DNA from 2 places in the Raoultibacter timonensis genome. Region 1 is predicted to be linked to the other one. Evidence: predicted binding sites of a transcription regulator. Region 1 holds the regulator's gene; the other holds the start of a gene.
What was found. Region 1 encodes LexA, which represses DNA repair genes until DNA is damaged. Its sites were predicted from a motif close to CNAACANNTGTTNG; they were not measured.

Region 1 (7,588 bases):
ATCGAGAAAGCGGGGATCTTCTGCAGTTGAACTGCGTTTGCCCGCTTATCCCGCAATGTCGGGGGCGTGTACGCCCACGCCTGTTATCGTCATGCCGAACCGCTGCTGCCGAATCCACCGGCTCCGCGCTCCGATGCTTCAAGCTCCTCCTGTGCGGAAAGGGTAACAAGCGGCGTTGCCATGATAACCAGCTGCGCTACCCGATCGCCTCTCTGTATCCTCAAAACGTTTTCGGGATCGAGGTTGATGGCGATGGCCTTTATCTCGCCCCGATAGCTGCTGTCAATCAGGCCCGGAGCGTTGACCAGCGAAAGCCCGTGCTTGATGGCCGATCCGCTACGAGGCAACACGAATCCGGCATAACCCTCAGGAATAGCCATCGCGATACCCGTCGGAATAAGCGCTCGCTGAAAGGGAGCAAGCTCTATATCGACAGACGATCTTAGGTCGAGTCCGGCATCGCCCGGATACGCATAGGCGGGCATCTCGAGATCCTTATCGACAAGCCGTATGGGAACTTCTATTTCCGCCACGGCCTAATCCAGCCCCTCGAGCGCGGTAGCGAATTCCTCGATGTTCTGGAAATCTTTGTACACGCTTGCAAATCGGACGTAAGCGACGTCATCGAGTTTACGGAGACGAGCGAGGACCATCTCACCGAGATCCTTCGATTTGATCTCGCTGCGCATGTCGTTACGCAGCTCCAGCTCGATATCGTCGATCAGGATCGCAATCTGCTCGGAGGAAATGGGTCTCTTGGCGCAAGCGATGAGAACGCCCCTGAACAGCTTTTCGCGATTGTAGGCTTCGGAAGATCCGTCGGATTTAACGATAACGAGGGGATTGTCGCCAAGGCGCTCGTAGGTGGTGAACCGACGCCCGCAATCGAGGCATTCCCTTCTTCGCCGTATCGACGCGCCGTCTTCCGAGGGGCGCGAGTCTACGACTTTCGATTCAGCATAACCACATGAAGGACAGCGCATCTTACTCCTTTGTTGGTATTTCGATCACTTTACCATACTACATATTGTGGAACAACGAGCATTCCACACTTGCGGCAAATTCTCAAAACGTTTTCCATCACGAAACAACGAGAACGGTATCTCCCCTTGCGACCCTCCCCTCTTCCCCGCAATCCGGTTCTCTGAAGTTCCATGATATCTCGCTCAGGGCGGAGAGGAACCGCTCGTCATGGGATACGAGGATGAGGGCGCAGGGGCATTGCGCAAGAACATCTTGCAGCGCTTCGATAGAGGGGAGATCAAGATGATTGGTCGGCTCGTCCATAACGATGAGATGCGGACGCTCGAGCAGCCCCATGGCCAGCATCACCTTCCTGAGCTCGCCGGGGCTCAGTTCGTCTCCGGATAGTATCCTCTCGGGCGGGGAGTTGAGTCGCGCAACGATCGAGAGCACCTCCCCGGTTTGCGACGACTGCATGCTCTTCAGTTTCTCCAAAACCTTCCTTCCATCCGCGGAATCAACCTCTTGAGGAATATAGACGAGGTGGTCGTCAAGATCGGGGATCGAAGCAAGGAGCACAGAGAGGAATGTGGATTTCCCTGCTCCGTTGCGTCCGCGGAGCGCAATGCGATCGGTCGGGCCGACGAATACCTCGGGATAATGAAGCACCCTCGCATCTCCCATATTGATCGATCCTCGTTCGATATGGGCCACGTAGCGCCTTTTCGAGGGTTCCGCATGTATATCGAGCGGCTTCTCGTAGATCTTTTTGGTCCGGATTCCATCGAGGCGCTCTCGGGTTCTCTCGATCTTCTTATCCATTTGGGCGGCCAACAGACCGGTTTTTCCGTCTTGTCCCGAATATACGGCCAGGCGAAGCTTTTCGCGGCCGTCGCTATCGTGTTTATCGAGGTTACGACCCGATCGGCGGGCAGCGCTTTGGCTTGCCACCGCTTTTCGCCGATTCATCTCGCTTCGGGTTCGGGAAAGCTGGTCGCGCACCTGCTTTCGCTCGGTTCGAGCGCTTTGCTCTCGCAGGTCGAGCTGGGCTTTGGCTTCGGTGTAAGAGCCTGGGATCATCGTCGCCCGTCCAGCGTCAATAAACAGGCACTGCGAAACCAATTCGTCGAGGAAGCGCCTGTCGTGCGAAACGAGCAAACCGACGCCACGATGTGCCTTCAACGCACCGAGCAGGACTTCCCGCGTCTGGCTATCGAGATGGTTCGTCGGCTCGTCGAGCGACACAACCGCCGGATTAAGGGAAAGCGCACAGGCAACCTGTATGCGTTTGCGCTCGCCATGCGAAAGGGTGCCGTAACGCCACAGCCAATCGTCTTCGAGTTCGAGCGAAGCGCGGAGGCGAACCGCCTCGGCTGAGTAGTCGGATGCGAAATCGTAGAGGTTTTCGGGCTCCAAGGCGGTCTCTTGAGCGCAATACACCCCTGAAGCCGCAGGTCTGATCGTACCCCCGTCGGGCCGAAGATGTCCGCAAAGGAGTTTTAGGAGCGTGCTTTTCCCGGCTCCGTTGTTTCCCACGATACCGGTCCACCCCTCGGCAAACGTCGCCGAAAGCCCTTCGAGCGCAGGTACAGGGGAATCATCGTAGGTATATGACACATTGTGCAAGGTAATGAACATGGCGACCTCCATTGAACGAAGGCGCAACGCGAATGAAATGCAATGGAAATCTGGGACATGGCTGATACGATAACGATTGCGCACCCGGTTGCGACAAAAGAATACTGTCTGCTTAGGGGATGCCCGAAGGCAATCGTTATTTGCGCATGTCCTTCTCCTTGATGACGGGTACAACGCCCATGGCGTATGATCATTCGAAGTGTAACACATCATACAAAAATCGAAAAGCACGCTTTCCGCTCGGAGGCGCGCGGGCGGCCTTCGAATAGCAACGCTCGCCCGATACGTGCCGCCCACCATCAGCACGGCGAAGCAAGCTCCCCTCGAAACGAAATGCGCCCCGGCGAACCGGGGCGCTACGCAGCTCTTCTCACAGAACGCAGCTTCTGCGGAAGATAGGATGGTTAACCGTTATATCCCAAGGAAGATGGTGGCAAAAGCAGCTGCAGCGAGCACAACGCCAGCGGAAACGGACTGCCAGGGAGCAATGCGCCCGAATGCCTTGCCGCGGGCGGTTCCCGTTCGGAGCTCGCTGACAAGTTCAAGATCGGAGACTCTTCCGTGCAGATGCCGGCTCGCCGCATGGCGCGGCCTTCCGGTTTTGCCGGATGCAGGGAATTCGATGATAGCAGCATGGGCTTGGTTTTGGGAGGCATCGACCTTGAGGGCGGATGTTCCGACCACGGTATAGCGCGCTTCGAAATTCTTCATAAATGTGCCTCCTTGCTCTTGCCTAGAACCTTTGTTCGTGTATACTATATGGCGAACAAAAGTTCATGTCAAGATATTTTTCAAACATTTGTTCGAAGTTTTGAAAGGAAGCCACATGGCAGAAAAAGTCACGAAACGCCAGCAGGCAGTACTCGACTGCATCGAGGACTGCATTCGCGAGAAGGGATACGGCCCCACCGTGCGTGAAGTGTGTCAGAGCCTTGGCCTCTCCTCCCCTTCAACGGTTCACGTCCATCTCAAAGCGCTCGAAGACAAAGGGCTCATCAAGCGAGATCCGCTCAAGTCCCGCTCGATCGCCCTCACCTACCAGCTTGAAGACCACTCGGGATCGGGCATCGACGATCTTATACAGCCCACCTTCGGCAACCTGGTCAACCTTCCTCTGGTCGGCGATGTCGCAGCCGGTTCTCCCATCCTCGCAGAGGAGAACATCACCGACACCATCACCCTCCCAACCGAAATCGTCGGCGATGCCGCAGCGTTCCTGCTTTCCGTCCGCGGCGATTCCATGATCGAGGCCGGCATCAACAGCGGCGATTACGTGGTAGTGAAAGAGCAACCCACCGCCGATAACGGCGATATCGTAGTAGCCATCATGGACGACGGCGCTACGGTCAAGCGCTTCTACAAAGAATCGAATCACATACGCCTGCAACCGGAAAACTCGTCGATGGATCCCATCATCACAACCGATTGCTCCATAGCCGGTAAAGTCGTCGCCGTATTCAGGCGCCTTTAAATACGTTTTCCGCCCAACGGCAGTCGGCCCCGATCGCAATCGTCGATCGGGGCCGATTCTTTTCCGGAAGCTACGAGGCTACGCGTCGATGGGCGATTGCACCTCGACGCGGAACGCCTCGAACATCGAAGCGTATGCGGGGCCTATCTGCATATCGATGCGCGTACCGTCCTCGCCGTGTTCCTCGAGAACGATCAAGGCACGTTCGTGGGCGATCGAGACAAGATCGCCTCTGCTGTAGGGAACCAGCACGCTGATAAGCTCGTCGTGAGCTGAGGCCACCGCTGCAATTCTCTTCACCAGAGCGTCTATGCCGGCTCCACTGAGCGCCGAGACGAGTATCGCATCGGGATGCCTGTTCGACAGCGCCTCCTTTTCGACCTCGCCGAGAAGATCGATCTTGTTGAACACCTCGACGCGCTTGATGTCGTGCGCTCCGATCTGCCCGAGCACCTCTTCGACCGACTGAATCTGCGCCTCCCGTTCGTCTGAAGAAGCGTCGATGACATGAAGGATCAAATCAGCGCCCACGATCTCGTCGAGCGTCGATTTGAATGCCTCGACCAGCGTATGCGGAAGCTTCTGAATGAATCCGACGGTATCGGTAAGGGTTATCTCGCGCCCCTCGGGAAGCACGAATTTCCTCGTCGTCGAATCGAGCGTGGCAAACAGCTTATCGTAGCTGAGCACGCCCGCATCGGTGAGCGCATTGAGGAGGCTCGATTTGCCGGCGTTGGTGTAGCCCGCAAGGGATACCTTGAACATGCCGCTTTTGTACCGCCCCTCGCGCTGAAGCGCGCGCACTTCGTTCAGCTGCTTCAGCTCGCGTTTGATCGAGGTTATGCGTTTGCGCACCATCCTGCGGTCGACCTCGAGCTGGCTTTCGCCCTCGCCGAACCTCGATCCGACGCCGCCGCCCATGCGGTTCGAGGCAAGGTGGGCCCACATGCCCCGAAGACGCGGAAGAAGGTATTGGTTCTGAGCAAGCCTCACCTGCAAACGCCCCTCTTTGCTCGTCGCATGCAGCGCGAATATATCGAGGATCAGCGCCGTTCGATCGATTACCTTGACCTCCTTCGGAACGACCCTCTCAAGGTTCGTTTGCTGCGATGGGGTAAGCTCGTCATCGAATATCACGATATCGGCGCTATGGGCGCGGCAGAGGTCGGCAACTTCCTCGGCCTTTCCCGAGCCGACGAACGTACGCGGATTCGGCGCATCGAGCTTTTGCGACGTTACCGCAACCACGTCGGCGCCGGCGGTGTTGGCGAGCCTCTCGAGTTCTGCAAGGCTTTCGGAAACGGGCCACGTCGTATCGCCGCGATCGACCCCCACGAGCACGGCGCGCTCGCGTACCTCTTCTATAGTGAAATGCTTGGATTGGGTCATGGTCTATGGCCTTTCGTAAGGTTCAGATGGCGTGTATATGAATGAGAGCGCTTACCGCAACCTTATCGTGGCCATGTACGTACCCCGTCCTTTCCCGAACGAACATCGGTCTCAGATACTAGCACGGGTGCCGCACGGCAGGCAACACCCGCGTTTGCATTTCGTTACGCTTCCCTTCGCGGAGTCACGTCATTCGGGCATGCGCCGCCTGCTCCTGCTCCATGCGGCTATCGCAGCCGCTAGGCTGCCGAGTGTCGCAACCGCGATACCGACAGCGGCGAGCGCATCACCCGTCTTCGCCAGCCCAGCTGCGGAGTCTTTCAAACTCGCAGAGCCGCTCGGCTGGTTGGAGCCGACGAGCTGCCCAGGGGTCCCGGGATCGGTCGACTCGCCGGGATCGGTTGGCTCCGTCGGGTCAACGGGATCGACCGGATCGGGGTTTTTCACCCATATAGCATACAGTGTCACATCGGTATCCCCCATGTCGATAGACACCGGCACCGGCTCGCCGCCGTCCGCCTTGAAAGACCAACCTCCGAACGTGTACCCTTCTCGCACGAGCGTATGCTCCGCTTTCACTGCGGCGACATCGCCAGGCAGGTACTTTCGATTATCGACCGGCACCGCACCGCCCGTCGCCCCATTTCCGTCGTAGAGCACCATCGCGGCTCTCCGATAGCTGATGTCGTAGTTGTTGTACCCGTATTCGAAGACAGCATCGGCTGCGCGGAACGGGAGGCCTGACGCGTCGTAGCTCTCGGGACGTTCGGAGAAGCTTCGCGTATGAATCCTCTCGTCATGCAAGGCAATATCGCCAGGGTTGCCGAGCAGCACCGATTCCAGTTCTCGCGAAGCGGTATTGCCGGAGAACACCGTGGTATCCTCGATTTGCCCTTCGGTATCGACGGTTAAGTGCCCAAGGTTTTCGTACGGCGTCCAAACACCGCCGCCCGAATCCCCTGCCGCGTTGTCCGTAATGCTCGATGACGAGACAAACATCTCGGTAGCGTTCTGATCGTCATCCATGGCGCCGAACGCGAATGCTCCGCCGTTTCTTCCCGCCGTATTGCCGCTCATGACCACCTGCTGCACAAGCCCTGTCTGCCATCCGCCCTCAAGACACAGAGCCCCTCCGTCGAGCGCGGCTGCATTGCCGGCAAACTCCATGGGTCCCGATCCCGAACCGGCGGCGTGCAGCGAGAGGTTGTTTACGTTCTTCCCGAGATACACCGCACCGCCCGAACCGGCTCGGGCGGCATTTTCGCTGAACCGCACACTCGTCGCGGCAAACGACGACCATGCGCCTTCGGCTTCCCCGCTTCTCGCGGCGTACACCGCTCCCCCGGATCCTCCGGCCTCGTTCTTCTCAAACGACGATTCTGCCACGCTCGTGTCAAGCGAAGTGCTCGAATCGCCTCCCGCCGCACTTCCTGACGCATACAGCGCTCCGCCGTCTTCATGCGAGACGTTGGCGCGGGCATCGATGCGCTCGAAACGGTTTTCGATCTGGGATCCCTCAAGATAGATTCCTCCCCCGAATCCATTGCGTGCGCGGTTTTCGGAAAGGCTTCTCCGGCTGGGATCCCCGGTTTCGGGATCCCAGCCTCCATGCATCGACAAAGAGGCGTACGACGCCTTCGCGTAGATGCCGCCGCCGCTCTCCTCGGCTACGTTTCCATCAATATCCACACCTTCGACCTGGCCGTATGATTGCTGGCCTGAAACGGCGTACACGCCGCCTCCGTTTCCGTAGGCATGATTATCCGAAACCGCGTTTTTCTGCTGAGTGCTCGATTCGCTGAATCCGTACGTTGCGTACCCCTCGTTCGAAGCGAGGTACACGCCCCCGCCATCGCCTCTAGCAACCTCGCTTCCTGCTGTATTGCCCTCAAGAGCTGCACCGTTTCCGTAAAACGAAGACGATTGCACAGATGCCAGGTATACGCCTCCGCCCGATGCACCCGCAATGTTTCGAGAAATGCTCATGCTCGAAGCCTCGCTTCCAGCCGCTGCATGCAGCGTGGCGCTGCTGGTTGCAGCTCCGTAGATGCCGCCCCCGCTGCCTCGGGCAACGTTATCGTCTATCAACGCACCTTGCATTTGCATCGCCAACATATGGTAATCACC
Region 2 (7,588 bases), 710 kb from region 1:
TTTGATGTAGTTCGAGCAGAAGCGAAACGCGAAAATCATGAAAACGAGTCGCGCGAAGGTTCTGCCGAACGATTTGGCGGCTTTGGGCTGCACCGAAGGATTGCTTTTTGCGGGGATCAGCGCAAAGGTTACCGCTCCGAATGCCGGCAAAAGGCAGAAAAGCGCAGTGGATATCGGGGTGGGGGCAACGGTGATGACGAGGTACAGGCATGCCGCCACAAGCTGCGATGTCATGAAGAGAAGCATCGCCCTCCAGGGGGAAAGCGCACTGTACAGGATCCCTGCTTTGACGAGCAGCGCCGCAGCGCCGAGCCCTGCAAGAAGCGCCCCGGCGTGCAGAAGCACCGGACTCGATTCGGGGACGAGCCACGATGTTGCAAGGCACACGTCTCCGGCAACCGCCATAGCGGCGGTTACGGGGATGGCTCTTCCGCTCTCGAACAACTGCGAGAGTTTGTTTCCGAGGATGGCGCAGCCGATAAGCGCGGCGATAAGCACCACCCGCGTTTCTACGTAGGCGGAGGAAAACGTCGACTCGGCACCCGATGACGGCGACAGCCAGTCTTGGACGCCGCTTGTCGAGAGAATCCATGCCGACCAGAATGCGATTCCGAGATAGCCGAGGAACGGCGCCTGTTCGTTCACCGATTCGAAATACGATGCGATTCGTTGTTTAACGGATTCGACCAAAGCTCCCCATATCGTAATCAGCTTGCCCCGTTCAGCAATTATAGGCAATGTGGCGCATGCGCACAAGGATGGTTCTGTAAGAGCTTGCCATGGGTGGTATTGCCGTCTCACCCCGAAAAGACTAGCCCCGTTTTAAGCATATCAACTGCGAAAACAGGATGTTTTGATCCTGTATTGACGTTCTTGTCGGGCTTCTTGCGAGCTATCGTGTGAGTCGTCGAAGAGACAGAGGGAACAGATGATTAGGAGGAATCAATGGGAAAGATGGCAACGAGGCGAGACTTCGTGGCGGCAACGGGTTTGGGTGTCCTCGGCTTAGCGGGAGGTGCAGCCTTGGGCCTTGCGGGTTGCGGCTCTGGAACCTCGCAGGGAAATGCGAGCGCGCAGGCGTCGGAGGTTTCGTGGGACGAGGAGTACGACGTGATCGTCGTCGGCGCGGGCCTCGCCGGCTTGGCTGCGGCGATAACGGTGGCAACCGAGGGCGACGGGGCAACCTGCCTGCTTCTCGAGAAAAGCGATCAGCCTGCCGGCGGCGGCAACAGCCAATTCTCTTCGGGCAGCGTAACCTACACAGACGATGCCGAGGCGTTCGGAAGCTACCTCAAAGAGCTGCGCGGCGACTACACGGGCACGCCCGACGATATCCTCGAGGTGTTCGCGCAGCGCAGCGCAGAGCTTCGCGATTGGGTTGTCGGCCTCGGCGCCGATGAATCGGACATGAAGTTCACGAACGAAGACGGATCGAAGAGGGGCGAGTTCGGCGAACTCGAGAACTCGGAATCATATCGCTATATGAGCTTCAACAAGAAGGAATCCAAGAGCTTCACCCACATATCGCACTTCGCCCTGTCTGTTGTCGAAGCCCATGCCGACGTCATTACCGAAAAGACGAAGGCTCCGTTGACGGATCTCGTGTGCGACGCCGAAGGCGCGGTTGTCGGAGTCGTGTACGACGAGCGTGGCAAAGAGATGAAGGCGAAGGCGAACAAGGGCGTCATCATGTGCTGCGGCGGCTTCGAAAACGATACCGTCATGCGCCAAGACTACCTTTCGGCGCCGCATGCCCATCCCGTAGCGGGCATCAACAACACCGGTGACGGCCATCGCATCTGCGCGAAGATCGGCGCCGATATGTGGCATATGCATTCGTGCGCCGGCTTCTGGACGAACGCCGTTTCGCTCGACGGCGAGAAGTACTGCGCTTACCGCAAGATCAACAAGCAAAACGGCATTACCGTCGGCATCAACGGGCGCCGATTCTATATGGACTACGACATGGCGGTTTCGGGCTGGCCCCAGTCCGACGAGCTCGTCAGCCTCGAGGGGGATGTCGGCTGCCGTCACGGGCATCAGCAGTTCGGCGGGGAGTGGCCCCTGCTTCCCCTTCCCTCGGTCATGTGGTTCATCTACGATCAGGACCATGCCGAAGACGCCTACACCGACGGCACCGGCGATCCCGTCGCCGACGGATTCGCCGTGTCGGCTGATTCGATCGAAGAGCTGGCTGCGCTCATCGACGTGCCCGAATCCGAGCTGACGGAGACGGTTGCTCTGTGGAACTCTTACTGCGAGGGAGGCAAGGACCTGTCGTTTCATCGTCCGCCGTCGACGCTGAATCCCGTTGCCAACGGGCCGTTCTATGCGATGAAGTGCTGCTGCGAGCTGCTCAACACCGATGGCGGACCGCGCCGCAACGCCAAAGCCCAGATTCTCGATACCGCAGGCGAGCCCATCGCCAACCTGTATTCCGCAGGGGAGTTCGGATCGTTGTGGGCCCATCTCTACCAGGGTTCGTGCAATCTTTCCGAATGCTTGGTGTTCGGTCGCCTCGCCGTGCAGAGCGCCCTTGGCATAGCGTAGACGCCTGTCTTTGGATTTTCGACCGCCTGCGAAACCCGCCTCGTCAGGGTTTCGCAGGCGGTTTTCGGCGTTGGGGACGTGCGGGTTTTCAAACCGTGCTGCGATCGTGATGATTGCATTTGAAATGCTGCTGCAGCTGTCGGTTGTGGTATCATCCGAACAAGTGTTTGTTGATTTTGCCTGATCTCGATCGGCGACTGTCCGCGTGGGCTTGTCCGATCGGGCGGTCGGAATACGGAAAGGGTTGTATGTCGTCGGTGCGCCGCGTTGTTCTCGGGATCGATCCGGGGCTGGCCAATACGGGTTGGGGAGTGATATCCCAGCAGGGAACGAGGCTCGCATGCCTCGCGTACGGCTGCGTGTCGACATCGAAGGACATGGAGCTCGCCCAGCGGCTGAAGAAGATCCACGATCAGATGGGTGCCGTGATCGCGCGGTTCGGGCCCGAGTGCGTCGGTATCGAGACGGTCTGGTTCGGCGAGAATGTTACGGCGGGCATCGGCACGAGCCAGGCGCGTGGCGCCGCGCTCGTCGCCTGCGCAACGGGAGATCTTCCGGTCGGAGAATTTACGCCCCGGCAGATCAAGCTCGCCGTCGTCGGGACGGGGTCGGCGGAAAAGGAACAGGTGCAGTATATGGTCAAGCAGCTGCTTTCGCTCGAATCGGTGCCCCATCCCGATCATGCGGCCGATGCGCTGGCGGCGGCCATCTGCTATACGACGCACGAAGGAGTGCTATGATCGCCTTTCTCAACGGAATCCTCGCCGGTAAAACCCAGGATACGGCCTTCATCGACGTGGGCGGCATCGGCTATGCGGTGGGCATGGCGGCAGGCAGTCTCGCCAAGCTTCCCGAAATGGGGGAGCGGGTGCAGGTCCATACCCACCTGTACGTGCGCGAGGATGCGATTTCGCTGTTCGGTTTTCTATCCGTCGAGGAGAAGAACCTGTTCCTCCGCTTGAACAGCGTGTCGGGTGTCGGGCCGAAGGTGGCGCTTTCGGCCCTCTCGGTATTTTCGCCCCAGCAGCTTGTTGCCGCCATAACCTCGCAGGATGTCGCGCTCGTGTCGAAAATTCCCGGTGTGGGCAAGAAGACGGCATCGCGCATCATCCTCGAGCTCAAGGGCTCGCTCGACGCCGATTTGCTCGGAGCGGCTGCGGGCGCGGCTCCGGTCGGCGCGGGTAGCGTATTGCAGGGCGTTGCCGACGCCCTGTTGTCGATGGGATTCACCTCCGCCGAAATCGAGATCGCGCTCAAGGGCGCCCCGGAAGATGCGGACGAGCCCGTCCTGTTACAATACGCATTGAAGCGCTTGGGCGAATAGCGCAGTGCACATCGTTGGTACGAACGGCTTTCAGAACGGGCGGTAATGGGTAACGAAGGAATAGAGATAGAAGGATTGGTGTTCTCGGCGGCGGAAGCCGACGGGGCCATCAGCGCTTCGCGTACGGTCACCCCCGATCTCACCGAGGACGATCTGGCGCTCGATCGCAGCCTCAGGCCGAAGTTGCTGGTTGATTATGCGGGCCAAGAAAAGGTGAAGGACTCCTTATCGGTTCTCATCGAGGCCGCCAAGGCGCGCGGCGAAGCGGTCGACCACATCCTGTTCTCGGGACCTCCGGGTCTCGGGAAGACCACGCTCGCAACCGTTGTCGCCAACGAGCTCAACGCGAGCATCAGGACTACGAGCGGTCCGGCTATCGAGCGCACGGGCGACCTTGCGGCGATACTGACGAACCTCGAAGAAGGCGACGTTCTGTTCATCGACGAGATCCATCGCCTGAACCGCATGGTCGAAGAAGTGCTCTATCCCGCCCTTGAAGACTTTGTGCTCGATATCGTCGTGGGCAAAGGGCCTGCAGCGCGTTCGATCCGCCTTGACCTGCCGAAGTTCACCCTCATCGGGGCGACTACCCGGACCGGCCTTCTGACGGGCCCCTTGCGCGACCGCTTCGGTATGCTGTTCCGCCTCGATTACTACACCCCCGACGAGTTGGCCACCATCGTGCGCCGTTCGGCGGCGATCCTCGATATCGGTATCGACGAAGACGGCGCGCTCGAAATCGCCCGTCGCAGCAGGGGCACGCCGCGGTTGGCGAACCGCTTGCTCAAGCGCGTTCGCGATTGGGCGCAGGTTCGCGGCGACGGAACGATCGACGAAGATGTCGCAGCCCAGGCGCTGAGCTTCTTCGAGGTCGATTCGCTCGGCCTCGACATCATGGACAACCGTATCCTCGAGCTTCTGGCCGTACGGTTCGCCGGCAGGCCGGTCGGGCTCACCACGCTCGCATCGGCGCTCTCGGAAGATCCCGAAACGCTCGAAGACGTATACGAGCCGTTTCTGCTGCAGCAGGGTCTGATGATCCGCACGCCGCGGGGGCGCCAGGCAACCGAGAGAACCTACGACCACCTGGGAATCCAGGCACCTACGGCAGGCTAAGCGCCGACGCGCATGCATGCCGCCATCTGCGATCGAAAGAAGACACCATGTTTCAGCAAGATTATCTGATGCGCATATTCCTCCAGTTCGCCGAAGCCATCAGGCGCAGCATGCTCAAAGCGAACGGCGAGAACGATCCGGCATCGGCTGCCGAGATGCTTGAAGCGGCGGTCGGCGAGGCGACGGAGCTCGACGGGGAAGTGTTTCTGTCCCTTGCTCCCGAGTCGATGACGAGCATCCTTGCTGTTTCAGGAACCGATCCACGGGTTGTCGAATACCTTGCCCGCAGCCTCATGCTCGAAGCGGAATACCTGAGGGAGGCCGATCAACCCGAGAAGGCTGCTCTTCGGGCCGAGCAGGCGGCTGCGCTCGCGCAATCGTGCGGCATCAGCTTGTCGGAAGAAGCCATCACCCCCGAAGAGCTCGATGCGTTTTTCGAAGAGACCCAAAAGGGTTTGAAGTAGGCAGACGGCCCGTTGACCTCGGTTTCGCGAGACAGCGGGGGTTGCTCGTAAAACCGCAATTTCGGGGCACGGCCGTATTTCTGGTCTCGTTTCGGGATGCCGCAGTCGTCACTGGGCCCCGCCGCCGTTCCCGAACGCTATCCCGATCTTCGGTCGCGGCAGAAAACGGAGGTAATTCGTCGTTGCGGAGCGGGTAAGAGTCCCAAGCGGATCACCTGCCTTCAAGTGGCTGCATTGCTCCGGGTGAGAGACGCGCTCGCATTGCCCTTGCCGCAGACGGGCTCGTGTTGCGACGAAAACCTTTCGTTTTCTGCCATCTTTGGGTCATCTGCTGCAAAACTCGGATCAGGGGCCGATCGGCATGCGTTTGCCGGCCCCGTCCCTTACAAAACGCCACCCAATGCCTTACGGAGCGGTAAAAAAACGCGAATCCCGATAAATGAGGGGCGCAACCGCATCACTTTAGTGTAAAGTGGAACAAAGCCCCAGCAATGGGGGCCAAGTGTTGCCGCCATGCAGCACGAAGAGTGACCTTCCCCAGGATGGGGAAGAGGAAAGAGGAAACAATGGCGGAAGGTACTGTTAAGTGGTTCAACCCGGAAAAAGGCTATGGGTTCATCTCCCAGAACGATGGCGAAGATCTCTTCGTCCACTTCTCTGAGATCAAGATGGACGGGTTCAAGACCCTCGACGAAGGAGCTGCCGTGCAGTTCGACGTCACCACCGGCCAGAATGGCAAGCTCCAGGCGAGCAATGTGACGAAGGCCTAACTTTCGGGTTTGTCTTTCATATGCCAGAGACGACCCCGCGCAAGCGGGGTCGTTTTTTATGAGGGCCCAACCCTTCGCGTAGGCGAGGCGCTTGCCGGATTCGCGCGGGAGCGCGGATGTCAATCGCTCGATCCTGTTTTTCGGCAGGAGCGCCGAAGGAGCGCATCCGAAAGGATAAGCGCGATAAAACTTGCGGAGATGAGGGGGGCGAGGGCACCTGCCTCTAAGCCGTCTGCGGTTTTGGCAAGGGATCGAGCAGCTTCGCTTTGCTTGTCGTTGTGGTCGTGATCATTCGTGCCGAAGGGAGGCGATTCGATTGTTCCGGTGACAAAGGTATGGCCTTCGATGGGCACCATTGCGTTGCCGACGAGATCGACGAACCCCGAGACCTGTACCGTGTAGGTGGCATCGGAACGAAGTTCGCCGAGCGCTACGGTAAGGATGGTGCGTTCCGGGTTCCATTTGCTCGCATCGGTGAAATCGGGATTTCCTTCGATCGCGTTGGGGGAAAGGACGACTTTTCCGCCTCGAGAAGAATCGATGGGCTCGCTGAATTCGATGGCGAGTCTCGCCGTGCTTGGTGCAACCCCGGTACCTGCAGGCGTTATGGTCGCAGTGGGCCTTTCTCCATCCACGCTGAGGACCGCATAGTCGGAGAGGGCTTCGGGCTGGATGCCGTTAGACGCGACGCAGCGATACCATGTCTTGTTTTGCTCGGCTTCCAGGTCGGAAAACACCAATCTGGTGTCGGTGGCATTCGCGATGTCTTCCCAGTTTGCTCCCTCGTTTTGAGAGAATTGCCACCTGGGCGAGGGTGCGGGCGACCCCTCGGCAGCGGCTTCGAATACGACCTCGCCGCCCTCTTTGCTCGAACGGTCTTGCGGGTGCCCTGTGAACGACGGCGCGATAAAGGATTCGATTCCGACGAAGGTCCACCCGTTCACGGGTGCGCCGAACATGCCCGGGTCGTAGTTGGCTGCCGCTTCGGCGGGGTGGTATACCGTGCCCTCGTCGGGCGTATCGGCGAATGCGCTGCCTTTTGCGCCGGTGGGCGGCGAATCGCCCAAGAACAGAAGCGCATCTATCTGCGTGCCGGAAAACGCACTCGTTCCGATTTTCGTAACGCTTTGGGGGATGGCAAGCGAGCCGGAGAGCTTCGTGTCCCGAAACGCGTGGGCGCCGATAGCAAGCGATCCCGTTTCGGGTAAGACGAGCTCGGTGAGGCTCGTGCCCGCAAACGCGCCTGGTTCGATGTTCGCAACGCTCTGCGGGACGGTGAGCGAGCCGGAAAGCCCCGTGTCCATGAACGCACCCCAGGCGATGCTCGTGAGGTTCGGGGGGAGGGTGAGCGTACCGGTGAGCCC

Region 2: ruvC (crossover junction endodeoxyribonuclease RuvC) is a predicted target of LexA. The motif match lies at 2,707-2,720, and genes of this name have one in related genera.

The regions. Positions count from the first base shown of each region.
Region 1 is NZ_AP025564.1:2,057,910-2,065,497, forward strand. It holds gene dut (dUTP diphosphatase) at 90-533, opposite strand; gene nrdR (transcriptional regulator NrdR) at 537-983, opposite strand; gene MWL89_RS08435 (ATP-binding cassette domain-containing protein) at 1,081-2,601, opposite strand; gene MWL89_RS08440 (hypothetical protein) at 3,013-3,312, opposite strand; gene lexA (transcriptional repressor LexA) at 3,428-4,072, shown strand; gene hflX (GTPase HflX) at 4,151-5,461, opposite strand; gene MWL89_RS08455 (InlB B-repeat-containing protein) at 5,651-7,588, opposite strand, start outside.
Region 2 is NZ_AP025564.1:1,348,591-1,356,178, forward strand. It holds gene MWL89_RS05315 (helix-turn-helix transcriptional regulator) at 1-690, opposite strand, end outside; gene MWL89_RS05320 (FAD-dependent oxidoreductase) at 946-2,550, shown strand; gene ruvC (crossover junction endodeoxyribonuclease RuvC) at 2,799-3,290, shown strand; gene ruvA (Holliday junction branch migration protein RuvA) at 3,287-3,874, shown strand; gene ruvB (Holliday junction branch migration DNA helicase RuvB) at 3,920-4,990, shown strand; gene MWL89_RS05340 (hypothetical protein) at 5,038-5,454, shown strand; gene MWL89_RS05345 (cold-shock protein) at 6,021-6,224, shown strand; gene MWL89_RS05350 (leucine-rich repeat protein) at 6,344-7,588, opposite strand, start outside.